3 regions of the Neisseria sp. P0009.S007 genome follow, and region 1 is predicted to be linked to each of the others. Evidence: predicted binding sites of a transcription regulator. Region 1 holds the regulator's gene; each other region holds the start of a gene.
The links. The regulator FNR, encoded in region 1, switches genes on or off when oxygen is low (the NO sensors DNR and NnrR bind a similar motif). The targets are predictions, from matches to a motif close to TTGATNNNNATCAA.
Positions count from the first base shown of each region.

Region 2: the regulator FNR is predicted to act here: its motif matches at 3,999-4,012, upstream of pflB (formate C-acetyltransferase).
Region 3: the regulator FNR is predicted to act here: its motif matches at 1,009-1,022, upstream of ACTHS3_RS05895 (universal stress protein).

Region 1 covers NZ_JBQCVF010000056.1:396-5,051, reverse strand. Annotated here, with positions in the region: partial or broken gene ACTHS3_RS06870 (oxygen-independent coproporphyrinogen III oxidase) at 1-303, opposite strand, end outside; gene fnr (fumarate/nitrate reduction transcriptional regulator Fnr) at 466-1,200, shown strand; gene ACTHS3_RS06860 (CysB family HTH-type transcriptional regulator) at 1,287-2,237, opposite strand; gene ACTHS3_RS06855 (OmpA family protein) at 2,680-3,441, shown strand; gene ACTHS3_RS06850 (DUF4149 domain-containing protein) at 3,577-4,005, opposite strand; gene greA (transcription elongation factor GreA) at 4,104-4,580, opposite strand.
Region 2 covers NZ_JBQCVF010000001.1:140-4,921, reverse strand. Annotated here, with positions in the region: gene ACTHS3_RS00020 (proline--tRNA ligase) at 1-586, shown strand, start outside; gene pflA (pyruvate formate lyase 1-activating protein) at 653-1,459, opposite strand; gene pflB (formate C-acetyltransferase) at 1,599-3,884, opposite strand; partial or broken gene ACTHS3_RS00005 (adenylosuccinate synthetase) at 4,188-4,782, opposite strand, start outside.
Region 3 covers NZ_JBQCVF010000044.1:82-4,863, forward strand. Annotated here, with positions in the region: partial or broken gene ACTHS3_RS05885 (hypothetical protein) at 1-213, opposite strand, end outside; gene ACTHS3_RS05890 (tRNA threonylcarbamoyladenosine dehydratase) at 224-1,000, opposite strand; gene ACTHS3_RS05895 (universal stress protein) at 1,187-1,651, shown strand; gene hemL (glutamate-1-semialdehyde 2,1-aminomutase) at 1,736-3,019, opposite strand; gene ACTHS3_RS05905 (hypothetical protein) at 3,218-3,613, shown strand; gene miaB (tRNA (N6-isopentenyl adenosine(37)-C2)-methylthiotransferase MiaB) at 3,687-4,782, shown strand, end outside.

The sequences.
Region 1 (4,656 bases):
GATATAGGCATCGGCACGGCTTTTGTCTTTGGTAATGATTTTGTTGCAGCCGCAGTAGTAGCAGATGGTATTGCAGAAGGGGATGTGGATGTAGAGTGAAAGGGGTTTGTTGAGCGCGCCCATGTTACGCAGGTTTAAAGCTTGGATATATTCGGCTTCTTTAAAGCCTTCATGGAAGCGGTCGGCGGTCGGATAGGATGTATAACGTGGACCGCTTGATGGCAAACTGGCAATCAATTCGCGGTCGAATTCCGGTAATTCATTGTTTGTGTTAGTGTTATTTGAGATAGGGATGATTTTCATGGTCGGGGCTTGTAGTATGAAGTAAGGAAATTAGGGAAAATTTTAGTCAAAATTTCGATAGTTTGGTAGAATGCCTCATAATGATATGCCAACTTTGACATGGGTCAATAGTTATTCGGCTTCATCAGGGATTGAGAGAACTAAGCAAATTAAAGGTGCGTTATGGCCACACACAATGCAACACATCAAATGAAAACCTTGTGTTCCACATGTTCTTTACGCGAGCTGTGTTTGCCTGTCGGACTGATGCCTAACGAATTTTCACAATTAGACGCGGTTATCCGTCAAAGCCGCCGTCTGAAAAAAGGTGAATACCTGTTCCGTGCCGGCGAGCCGTTTACCTCTTTATTTGCCATCCGTGCGGGCTTCTTTAAGACAACAGTTGCCAGCCAAGATGGACGAGATCAGGTAACCGGCTTTTTTATGTCGGGCGAGCTGATCGGTATGGATGGGATTTGTTCCCATATTCACAGCTGTGATGCTGTGGCTTTGGAAGACAGCGAGGTATGCGAGCTTCCGTTTACACATATTGAAGAACTTGGTCAGGATATTCCCAGCCTCCGTTCTCACTTTTTCCGCTTGATGAGCCGCGAAATTGTCCGAGATCAGGGCGTTATGCTGCTTTTGGGCAATATGCGCGCTGAAGAGCGATTGGCAGCATTCTTACTCAATCTGTCTCAGCGTCTCTATTCACGAGGTTTTGCCGCCAATGATTTTATCTTGCGGATGTCGCGTGAGGAAATCGGCAGCTATTTGGGGCTGAAACTGGAAACAGTCAGCCGCACCTTGTCTAAATTCCATCATGAAGGCTTGATTTCTGTTGAACACAAGCACATCAAAATCTTAGATGCGACAACCTTGAAGAAAATGGTTTCTGGTTGTTCGCACGCTATCTGAATCTTAGGCCGTCTGAAATATTTCAGACGGCCTTTTTAACAAGAATTAAAGAATAATTGTTAAGTTACGCAAGTTATAGTCAGATATTAAATTGAAAAATCTTCAACAACCGGCGTGTACAGAATGCGGTCGACTACTTCTCTGGTCAGTTTCGGTGCAAACATCTGGATAAAGTCATACGCGTAACCGCGCAGGTAGGTATCGGTGCGTAAGGCTATCCAAGTGGGTGATGGTTCAAATAAGTGTGCCGCATCAATCAGCTGTAAATCTTGATCGACCGCAGGATCGTACGCCATTTTCGCCATTAAACCAACGCCCAAGCCTAAGCGGACATACGTCTTCAATACATCTGTATCGGCAGCCGATAAGGCAACATCAGGTTGCTCAATATGCGCTTTATTAAATGTACGCGCAATGCTGCTGCCGGAATTAAAAGCAAATTCGTAAGTAACTAGCGGAAAAGAAGCTAAATCTTCAAGGCTTAAAGGATTGCGGCAGTCCAAAAGAGGGTGATCGTGCGGAACAATCACGGCATGGTTCCATTCGTAGCAGGGTAGTTTGCCCAACTCGGGGTGATCGTCAATGCGTTCGGTAATAATTGCCAAATCTGCTTCTCCGCTGCTGACCATTTGGGCAATGGCAGAAGGGCTGCCTTGTTTGATGGTCAAATTGACTTTAGGGTAGTTTTTGACAAATTCCGCAACGATTTTGGGCAAAGCATAGCGCGCCTGGGTATGCGTTGTCGCGATGGTTAGCGAGCCGCTGTCGTGATCGGTAAACTCGCTGCCGATATTTTTAATGTTTTGTACATCACGCAAAATCCGTTCCGAAATCTCTAATACGGCTTTGCCCGGTTGCGAAACGGAAACCACACGTTTGCCGCTGCGGATAAAAATTTGGATACCCAATTCTTCTTCAAGCAGGCGGATTTGTTTGGAAATGCCGGGCTGGGATGTAAAAAGCGCATCGGCAGCCTCGGAGACATTCAGATTGTGCCGGTAAACTTCAAGGGCGTAACGTAATTGTTGCAGTTTCATGGTAGTAGTACCGAATACGTTGTTATTGTGGATTTTGTGCGACAAACGGCATGTAATTTAACATATTTTGCCCAGTTTTGCCCCGAGTTTTGAAAATGGTTGTTTTTAATGAAAATATCTTTTAATGATATGAAAACAGGAAATTCAGGAAAGAAGAGGGAAAGGGGTTTTGTTGTTTTTGTACAACTTTAGGTAGGTGAATTGTCTGATTTTGCCCTAAATTAATGACACAAGATTGATTTTTCGGCATGATTAACTACTAGGAAGCAGGCACTTCATGATTGTTTGAAGGCATCGAGTATTGACAGTTTGCCTTGCGCTTCTTTATAGTGCAACCTGATATATCCGATTTGCCGCTGTTTTGATACTGCGGCCTGTATATTGGTACTTTGCAGCGGTTGCTTTCCTAGTCCGCCGCATAACAATTTGATGAGGGAATAAAATGACCAAACAGCTGAAATTAAGCGCATTGTTCGTTGCCTTGGTTGCCTCTGGCACCGCTATGGCCAGCGAAGCGCACACCAAACACGGTTACACCGTAAGCAGCCAATCTCAAGAAATCGTCCGTAACAACTACGGCGAATGCTGGAAAAACAGCTACTTCGACAAAGCTACCGAAGGCCGTGTTGAATGTGGTGACCGCGAAGCAGTTGCTCCTGTACAACAAGCTCCTGAGTATGTTGATGAAACTGTTTCCCTGTCTTCTAAAACTCTGTTCGGCTTCGACAAAGACAACCTGCGTCCTGAAGCTCAAGAGAACCTGAACGCTTTGGCTCAACGCCTGAGCAACGAAAGCGTACAAACTGTACGTGTTGAAGGTCACACTGACTTCATGGGTTCTGAGCAATACAACCAAGCTCTGTCTGAGCGTCGTGCCAACGTAGTTGCTAACTACTTGGTAGGTCGTGGCGTTGCTTCTAGCAAAATCTCTGCAGTAGGTCTGGGCGAATCTCAAGCTCAAATGACTGCTACTTGTGAAGCTGAAGTTGCTAAACTGGGCAAAAAAGTTTCTAAAGCTAAGAAACGTGCTGCTCTTATCGCTTGTATCGAGCCTGACCGCCGCGTTGATGTTAAAATCCGCAGCGTGGTTACTCGTCAAGTTGCTCCAGGTCAAACTATCGAAGGTCAAGGCGAATTGCCTGCTACTGATGAAGGTTGGATCCCAGCTCCTTACAATGGCGTTCACGGTTACGCTAAACCTTAATCGGTTTTTGAAAAATGCCCTGCATATTGCAGGGCATTTTTTTATGGTTTATATTTGAAGAGTCGGGGAATTCATGATTCAAAATAAAAGGCCGTCTGAAAGACTTATTTTCAGACGGCCTTTTATTAAGACAGATTAGTTTGACTTGGGCCATTTCCATACGCAAACAGCGGCGAGTATTGTACAAATCAAAAAGATGATACTGGATAAGCCGTGCCAAACGCCGAATGTTCCACCTACTAGGGACAGTAACCAGTTATCTAGTCCGTACTTGTGTGCCTCGATAACCGGCGTAACCAAAAGATGATTACAGGCTAAGAGTAGCCAAAGTACCAATATCCACCAAGAAAGTAAGGCCAGCTGCCGTCTGAAAAAGGCATAGGCTGCGCCAAAAATAACTAAGCCACAAAGTGCTGTAATAGCAAATAAAATGCCGGCAATTTCTCCTGCCAGCATTTTGGGCAGGATGCGGAATAGGATAGGGGCAGTAACATAGCCTGCTGTCAGCTGCATACCAAGCCACATGGCGGCAGCGGTTTGGATAATTTTGTATAGTAGATTCATTATGCTTCTCCTGTGAAGATTTTATTTTCTTTGATTATGGTGTTTTTAGGTACAGCAAAAGGCCGTCTGAAAATGTTTTCAGACGGCCTTTTGTTTATTTAAATATATTGCACGGCAATGATGTCATATTCACGCACGCCGCCGGGTGCTTGAACTTCTGCAACGTCGCCTTCTTCTTTGCCGATCAGGGCTCGGGCAATGGGGGAGCCAACGTAGATTTTGTGTTCTTTGATGTCTGCTTCATCTTCACCGACGATTTGGTAGGTAACTTGTTCTTCGGTTTCCAAATCTTCCAGTGTCACAGTTGTGCCGAACACAATTTTGCCTTCTGCATGGATTTCGGCAGGGTTGATGATGTGCGCCATAGAGAGTTTGTGTTCCAACTCGGCAATGCGGCCTTCGATAAAGCCTTGACGCTCTTTGGCGGCTTCGTATTCTGCGTTTTCAGACAAGTCGCCGTGTGAACGTGCTTCGGCGATGGCTTCAATGACTTCTGGGCGTGCTACGCTTTTGAGGTGTTGAAGTTCTTGTTTCAACAATTCTGCACCACGGACGGTCAAAGGGATTTTTTGCATTGAGTTCTCCATGAAAGCATGATGATGCTTTTAAAATTTTATCCGGCCACGCGCGGTAGCCGGATTGGAAATAAAA
Region 2 (4,782 bases), on a different contig from region 1:
TGCTGCCGAGCCTGAATTTGTCGATTTACGCAATGTCATCGAAGGCGACATTAGCCCTGACGAACAAGGCCGTCTGAAACTGGCGCGCGGTATTGAAGTCGGCCACGTTTTCCAATTGCGCGACAAATATACCCAAGCCATGAATGTCAGCTTCTTGGACAATAACGGCAAATCCCAAATCATGGAAATGGGCTGCTACGGTATCGGTATTACCCGCGTTGTGGCCGCCGCCATCGAACAAAACAACGACGAAAAAGGCATTGTTTGGACCAAAGCAATGGCGCCGTTTGAAGTCGTTATCGTGCCGATGAACTACAAAAAATCAGACGCCGTGCGCGAAGCCGCCGACAAAATCTACGCCGAGCTTTTGGCTGCTGGTGCGGATGTTTTGTTGGATGACCGCGACGAACGTGCAGGCGTATTGCTGAATGACTCCGAGCTGTTGGGTATTCCTCACCGCATCGTGATCGGCGATCGCGCATTGAAAGAAGGCAATGTCGAATATGCCGAGCGCCGTAACAATCAGGCTCAAGCCGTTGCAGTATCAGAAGTTGTCGCCAAGGTTTTGGCCGCATTGAACGCTTAAATTTTTTTCAATAATGAAAAGGCCGTCTGAAACTGATTATTTCGTTTCAGACGGCCTTTTTCTGTTTTAATAAATAATGTTTTTTCCGTAGCTCTCTAATATTTCTTTGATTTTCAGAATGGTTTCTTTGGGCGGCGGATGTACGCCTTTTAATTTGTATTCGTCGCCGCACAAAGCCCATTTGTGTGCGCCCAATTCGTGATACGGCAAGAGCTCGACCATTTCGACATTATCCATATCACCGATAAACTCGCCCAATAAATGCGCTGACCGCTCATCATCGGTATAACCGGGAACAACCACATAACGCACACGCGTCGGCTGATTGCGTTCAGCAAGATAGCGCGCGAATTTCAGCGTTTTGGTATTTGGAATACCGACAAGCACTTTATGAATTTCAGGATCGATTTGTTTTAAGTCGAGCATGACCAAATTGGTATGATCGAGCAAATCATCCAAAATCGAATCATAGTGCAAAGCATAGCCATTGCTGTCTAGACAGGTATGGATATCGTGTTCCCGACAGGCCGTAAACCAATCGCATACAAACTCATATTGCAATAACGGCTCGCCGCCGGTTGCCGTTACGCCTCCGCCTGTCGCACGCAAATAATGACGATAGGTCATGACCTGCTTCATCACAGTTGCCACATCCAATTCCTGCGCCTGCTCAGTATGAAGATCCCATGTGTCACGATTATGGCAATACAGGCAACGCATCAGGCAGCCTTGCAAAAAGAGCACGTAGCGCAAACCCGGACCATCGACAGCACCGCAAGATTCAATCGAATGAATAATGCCTTTACCGTTATAGTGACGGTGGCCAAGGTCTTTCAGTGCCGGCTCGGGGGTAATGGCAAAAGTCGTGGACATAGTGTTCGGCTCAAAAATGTTTTTGCTTATATGGATTGTACGATAATAAAGGCCGTCTGAACATTTCAGACGGCCTCGGAGCTTTGTTTCAAAACAAACCAAATGCAAATTTAGCTTCCGGTTTGTTTCTCCACCCGGATTACATGGTTTCTGTGAATGTACGGGTAATCACGTCAAGCTGTTGTTCGCGGGTCAGCGAGTTGAAGCGAACCGCATAACCGGACACACGAATGGTCAACTGCGGATATTTCTCTGGATTGTGCATCGCATCTTCCAAAGTCTCGCGATTCAATACGTTGACGTTCAAGTGTTGGCCGCCTTCCAAAATACCGTCTTCATGGTGGAAATAACCGTCCATCAAACCGGCAAGGTTGCGTTCGCGAGAATACTCGTCTTTACCCAACGCGCCAGGAATAATGGAGAAGGTATAGGAAATACCGTCTTTGGCAAACTCAAATGGCAGTTTGGCTACGGAAGTCAATGAAGCGACTGCACCGTTGACGTCACGACCGTGCATTGGGTTTGCACCCGGACCAAACGGAGCGCCTGCACGGCGGCCGTCTGGAGTATTACCGGTTTTCTTACCGTAAACAACGTTGGAAGTAATGGTCAGTACGGACTGAGTCGGAGTGGCGTTGCGGTAAGTTTTGTGGGTTGCCACTTTTTTCATGAAGCGTTCAACCAAATCGCAAGCAATATCGTCAACGCGGTCGTCGTTGTTACCAAATTGTGGGTATTCGCCTTCGATTTCGAAGTCAACGGCAATGCCATTTTCGTCACGAATCGGTTTCACTTTGGCGTACTTAATGGCGGACAATGAGTCGGCAGCCACAGACAAACCGGCGATACCGCATGCCATCGTACGTTTCACATCACGGTCATGCAATGCCATCAATGCAGCTTCGTAGCTGTATTTGTCGTGCATGTAGTGAATAATGTTCAGCGCGGTAACGTATTGGGTTGCCAACCAATCCATGAATTTGTCCATGCGCTCAAAGACAGTGTCGTAGTCCAAAACTTCGTCCATAATCGGCTCGGTTTTCGGACCAACTTGCTCTTTAGATTTCTCGTCCACGCCGCCATTGATTGCGTACAGCAGAGTTTTAGCCAAGTTGGCGCGTGCGCCGAAGAACTGCATTTGTTTGCCGACCACCATCGGGCTGACGCAGCAGGCAATGGCGTAGTCGTCGCTATTGAAGTCAGGGCGCATCAAATCGTCGTTTTCGTATTGGATGGACGAAGTATCGATGGATACTTTGGCGCAGAATTCTTTAAAGCCTTGCGGCAGTTGTTCTGACCACAATACAGTGATGTTTGGCTCAGGAGACGGGCCCATGTTGTACAGAGTATGCAGCACGCGGAAGTTGGTGCGGGTTACCAAGGTACGGCCGTCCAAGCCCATACCGCCGATGGATTCGGTTGCCCAAATCGGGTCGCCGGAGAAGAGTTGGTCGTATTCGGGCGTACGCAGGAAACGGACCATACGCAGTTTCATCACCAAGTGGTCAATGAATTCTTGCGCTTGGGTTTCGGTAATCACACCGTTTTTCAGGTCGCGTTCGATGTAAATATCCAAGAATGAAGATACACGGCCGAAGGACATCGCTGCGCCGTTTTGAGATTTAACGGCAGCGAGGTAGGCGAAATAAGTCCATTGGATCGCTTCTTGTGCATTTTTTGCAGGGCCGGAAATATCGTAGCCGTAAGAAGCCGCCATTTCTTTCATTTGGTTCAATGCTTTATATTGCTCATTGATTTCTTCGCGGCGGCGGATCACTTCTTCCAAGTCCACACCGTTTTCCAAATCGGCTTGCAGTGAGTTGAACTGGTTGAGTTTGTCTTTCATCAAGAAGTCGATACCGTACAATGCCACACGACGGTAGTCACCGATAATACGGCCACGGCCATAAGCATCCGGCAGGCCGGTAATCACGCCTGATTTACGGCAACGGCGGATGTCGGGCGTATAAACGTCAAACACGCCTTGGTTGTGGGTCTTGCGGTATTTGGTGAAAATTTCGCTGACTTCGGGATTCAATTCAACGTTGTACACTTTGCACGCGTCTTGCACCATTTTCAAACCGCCAAACGGCATGATAGAGCGTTTCAAAGGCTCGTCTGTTTGCAGGCCAACGATGGTTTCCAAATCTTTGTCGATATAGCCTGGAGCATGGCTGGTAATACCGGAGACGATTTGCGCGTCGATTTTATACGGCTCGTGCGTACGGTTTTCAACCTTGATGCCTTCCATCACTTCCGCCCACAGCTTGGTTGTGGCTTCAGTTGCTGGTGCCAAGAAAGAGGCATCGCCTTCATATGGCGTGTAGTTTTTTTGAATAAAATCGCGGACATCTACGTTGGTTTCCCAGTTGCCACCGACAAAACCTTCCCAAGCGGCAGGACGTTGCTGAACAGCATTTGACATATCAAGCTCCTAATTTTATTGAAAATATAGACTGTAAATTTTCTGAAAGGATAACATCAATACCCATTTATTTACAGGGGTTTTTATGAAATAAAATTACAGATTTGGTTTTTCTTGATTTACGTCAATGAGAATAATTGTTACTTGGCACTACATCTCACTTTCCAAACATTCGTACTTAAAAACAGCGTAAAATACAAAATTCAGCCCTGAAGACAGACATCCTTCAGGGCTGAATTTTTATTGCATTTCATATAAAAGGCCGTCTGAAAAATTCAGACGGCCTTTTATTCACTTAATCAATTAAGCAAACGGATGATGCAAAACAATGGTTTCTTCGCGCTCAGGACCGGTTGAAACAATGGCCACAGGCGCACCGCAAACTTCTTCAATCCGTTTCAGATAAGCTTTAGCGTTTTCAGGCAGTTTGTCGTACTCTTTCACACCAAAAGTGGACTCGCTCCAACCCGGCATGGTTTCATAAATCGGTTTGCAGGTTTCTACCGCATCGGAGCCGCAAGGCAGAATATCGGTTTTGCTGCCATCAGGCAATTCATAACCTACACAGATATTGATGTTTTCAATACCGTCCATCACATCCAGCTTGGTAATGCACATGCCGGAAATGCCGTTAACTTGAATAGAGCGTTTCAGAGCAGCCGCGTCAAACCAGCCACAACGACGCGCACGACCGGTTACGGAGCCGAATTCATGGCCGCGTTCAGCCAAGCCTGCGCCCACTTCGTCAAACAATTCAGTCGGGAATGGGCCGGAACCCACGCGGGTGGTATAGGCTTTAACGATACCCAAAACGTAATCCAGCATTTGCGGACCTACGCCTGCACCGGCAGAAGCGGCACCTGCCAAGCAGTTGGAGGAAGTTACAAACGGATAAGTA
Region 3 (4,782 bases), on a different contig from region 1:
AAAGCTGAATATCACGACGGACAGACACGGATAAAGAAAAGTGGTGAATGGACGGGTATAACCGCTTTGCACACACAAATAATCGCCGGGCAACGTATTGCATTCCATCACATCGAGAAACATCGGATCGACGGCATACATCAATACGCCGAACCATACCGCATAAATCAGACTGGCAATAAAGTAGGCTTTAAAAAATCGGCTCTTACCCATTTCCTACCCCTCACTTCCGCCCTGCGATATGCTCCACCGCCGCCTGCGCACAATACAACCCAAACGAAGCCGTCACCAGCATACTCGCGCCATAGCCCGCGCAGGACAAACCTTGCGGCGCGGCATCGGTCGAACACGCTTCGCCGGATTGCGGCGGCGTAATATTCTCGGTTGAATAAACGCAAGGCACGCGCATTTTTTCTTTGGTATCGCGGCTGAAGCCGTAGCGTTTGCGCAAGGTGTAGCGCAAGTTGGAAAGCAGCGGATCGTGGGTAACGCGGCTCAAATCGGCGGTTTGAATCAACGCCGGATTCTTCTGTCCGCCCGCGCCGCCGCTGATAATAAACGGTTGTTTATGTTGCACGAAATACGCCGCCATCGCCGCTTTGACACGGATTTGGTCGATGGCGTCGATGACGAAGTCAAAAGGCCGTCTGAAAAGCTCGTCCAGATTATCTTCCGTCACAAAATCTTCGATTTCCGTCACTTCGCATTGCGGATTGATTTGGGCAATGCGTTCGCGCAAAGCGGTAACTTTTGCCTTACCGAAATCATCGGTCAAAGCGTGCAACTGGCGGTTGACATTGGATTCGGCAACATTGTCCAAATCAATCAGCGTTAAACGACCGATGCCGCTCCTCGCCAACGCCTCCACCGCCCACGAGCCGACGCCGCCGACGCCGACCACGCACACATGCGCACGCGAAAAGCGCGCCAGCGCTTCGTCTCCGTAAAGTCTGGCAATACCGCCAAAGCGGCGCGAAGAAAGAAAAGCAGCGTCCTGCATAAGCAACCTTGTGATATATCAATAAATTAATGAAAAACGCGACAGGCGATTCGGACAGACATTATACTTGAAAGCAGATGGGCTGTTGTACCTGCCCGAAAGAGTTTATAATCGTTTCACATTCAGACAAGTTCTGATTTCATATTAAACGAAAGTGCCGCTACTCGGCGCAAAAGGAGAATGAATATGTACAAACATCTGGTTGTAGCCGTTGACGGTAGCGAGACCTCCCTCAATGCATTGAAACATGCCGCCGAACTGGCAAGCCTCAACAAAGCCCAACTGACTTTGGTTCACGTTGCCAACCCTGCAGAATACATGGCTTTGGCTCCTGAATTCCTGCAACACGAAAGCTACGAAGCCGCCGCAGTGGCTCAAGGTAACGAAGTTTTGGATTTCGCAGAAAAAACAGCGCGTGAAAGCGGCGTTGAAAACATCGTGAAACACCTGTTGGTTGCCAACAAAGGCGCGCGCGAAATGGCGCAAGACTTGGTTGACTACGCCGACAACAACGGCGCAGACCTGTTGGTACTCGGCACACACGGCCGCACCGGCCTGATGCACCTGCTGATGGGCAGCTTCGCCGAGACCGTAATGCGTCAAAGCCACCTGCCTCTGCTGATTATCCGCAGCAAAGCTGAAGAAGCATAATCAAGCATTTATTTAAAATAGCGAAAGGCCGTCTGAATATTTTTCAGACGGCCTTTTTTCATTTTCACATGACAACTTCAGCTTTTATTTTGCCATTTCTTTGAACACTTCGTGTGCCACAGCAATGGTTTCGTCAATCAGCTCAGGCGTATGCGCGGCGGAAACAAAACCGGCTTCGTAAGCTGACGGGCCGAATGCGACATTGCGGTCGAGCATACCGTGGAAGAAATGTTTGAAACCGTCGATATTGGAACGCGCCATGTCGGCATAGTTTTGCGGCGTATGGCTGGCAAAATACAAACCAAACATACCGCCCACACTGTCCGCCGTAAATTCAACGCCATGCGCTTTAGCCGCGTCGGCAATACCGTTGGCGAGGCGTTGGGTCAGGGCAGTCAGGTTTTCATAGAAGCCTTCGCGCTGAATGATTTCCAGCGTTTTCAAACCGGCCGCAACCGCAATCGGATTACCGGACAATGTGCCTGCCTGATACACGCCGCCCAACGGGGAAATACATTCCATAATGTCTTTACGGCCACCGAACGCCGCCAAAGGCATACCGCCGCCGATCACTTTTCCCATGGTGGTCAAATCAGGCTTGATGCCGTGCAAAGATTGCGCACCGCCCAGCGCCACGCGGAAACCGGTCATCACTTCGTCGTAAATCAACACGGCACCGTGTTTTTCAGTCAATTCGCGCAAGGCTTTGACAAAGGCTTCAGACGGCCTAACCAGATTCATATTGCCGACAAAAGGCTCCAAAATCACACAGGCAATGTCATTGCCGCTTTGGGCAAAGGCTTCTTCCAGTTGGGCGATATTGTTGTATTCGAGTACCAAAGTGTGTTTGGTAAAGTCGGCAGGCACACCGGCGGAAGAAGGGTTGCCAAACGTCAGCAGACCGCTGCCTGCTTTCACCAACAGGCTGTCGGAATGGCCGTGGTAGCAGCCTTCAAACTTGATGATTTTGTCGCGTCCGGTAAAACCGCGTGCCAGACGGATGGCGGTCATCGTTGCTTCCGTGCCGGAGCTGACAAGGCGCAGCTGCTCGACGGACGGCATGATTTTAGCGATTTCTTCGGCAATGACAATTTCGCCTTCAGTCGGCGCACCAAACGACAAACCGCCCAATGCTGCTTCGCGCACGGCTTCAATGACTTCGGGATGGGCATGGCCGACAATCGCAGGGCCCCAAGAGCCGACATAGTCGGTATAACGCGTGCCGTTTTCGTCCCAAACATACGCGCCTTCTGCCTTTTTGATAAAGCGCGGTACGCCGCCGACGCTGCCGAATGCGCGCACAGGAGAGTTCACGCCGCCGGGAATAATGGCTTTGGCGCGGTTGAACAAGCTTTCATTACGGTTCATGGTCAATTCTTTCGTAAGAGGTCGTCTGAAAATCAAATCGATGCCATTTTAACACCAAATCCTTTTCAGACGGCCCAGGCTTCAAAATAAGAATCGGGCGCAAAATCAAAATTATTCTTTAAAAACAAACACTCTATCCATATTTTTCCTGCTTGTGCTATAATCCGCGACCTATTGAAACAATAAAAGAAAAGCATCATGTTACGCGGATTCATACTCAGCCTCGCCCTTTTGGCGTCCTCCCTCGTCCATGCACAACGCAGCCTGCCTGACGATATGGATGTGGCCGTTTTAAAAACCGTCGATCTGCCTTATCTGAAAGTCAGCAAAGGCGGTTTTTCTTGGACGCGCCTGCTGACCTTGGGCATTGTGGACGGCAACGCAGCCAAACTGCAAATCACCCGCTTCACCAAAATCCACGATGAAAACGACCGTTTCATCCCCATGGGCCGCCTGCTGAATCAAACCGGCAAAGCCGTTGCGTTCAAATACAACGAAGAAAGCCGCCTCGTCCGCGAAATCTGGATTTTGACCGACGCCGAGGCCGACAGGTTCATCGAACACGCCAAAAAGCAGAAAAAGGCGGAAGAATAATTTTTCAGACGACCAGAGTATTGCACAGGCCGTCTGAACCCTTTTACAACAAGCAAGTCAATCAAAACAAACCATGAAAAAAGTATTTATCCGCACCTTCGGGTGCCAAATGAACGAGTACGACAGCGAAAAAATGCTGTCCGTCCTCGCCGAAGAACACGGCGGCATCGAGCAGGTTACCCAACCTGACGACGCCGACATCATCTTGTTCAACACCTGCTCCGTGCGTGAAAAAGCGCAAGAGAAAGTCTTCTCCGACTTAGGCCGCGTACGTCCGCTCAAAGAAAAAAATCCCGACCTCATCATCGGCGTTGCCGGCTGCGTTGCCTCTCAAGAAGGTGAGAACATCGTCAAACGCGCTCCGTATGTGGACGTGGTTTTCGGCCCGCAAACGCTGCACCGCCTGCCCAAACTCATCGTCGATAAAGAAACCACCGGTCTGTCTCAAATCGACATTTCCTTCCCCGAAATCGAGAAATTCGACCACCTGCCGCCTGCGCGCGTAGAAGGCGGTTCGGCATTCATTTCCATTATGGAAGGCTGTTCCAAATACTGCTCTTACTGCGTCGTCCCTTATACCCGCGGCGAAGAATTCTCCCGCCCGCTCAACGACGTATTGACCGAAATTGCCGGTTTGGCGCAACAAGGCGTTAAAGAAATCAACCTCTTAGGCCAAAACGTCAATGCCTATCGCGGCGAAATGGAAAACGGCGAAATCTGCGACTTTGCCACTTTGTTGCGCATCGTCCACGAAATCCCCGGCATCGAACGCCTGCGCTTTACCACCAGCCATCCGCGCGAATTTACCGACGCGATTATCGAGTGCTACCGCGACCTGCCGAAGCTGGTTTCCCACCTGCACCTGCCGATTCAAAGCGGTTCCGACCGCGTATTGAGCGCAATGAAACGCGGCTACACCGCCTTGGAATACAAATCCATCATCCGCAAACTGCGCGCCATCCGTCCTGATTTGTGCCTCAGCTCCGACTTTATCGTCGGCTTCCCGGGCGAGACCGAGCGCGAGTTCGAGCAAACCTTGAAACTGGTGAAAGACATTGCCTTCGACTTGAGCTTCGTCTTTATTTACAGTCCGCGCCCAGGTACGCCTGCCGCCAACCTGCACGACGACACGCCGCACGAAGAAAAAGTGCGCCGCCTCGAAGCTTTGA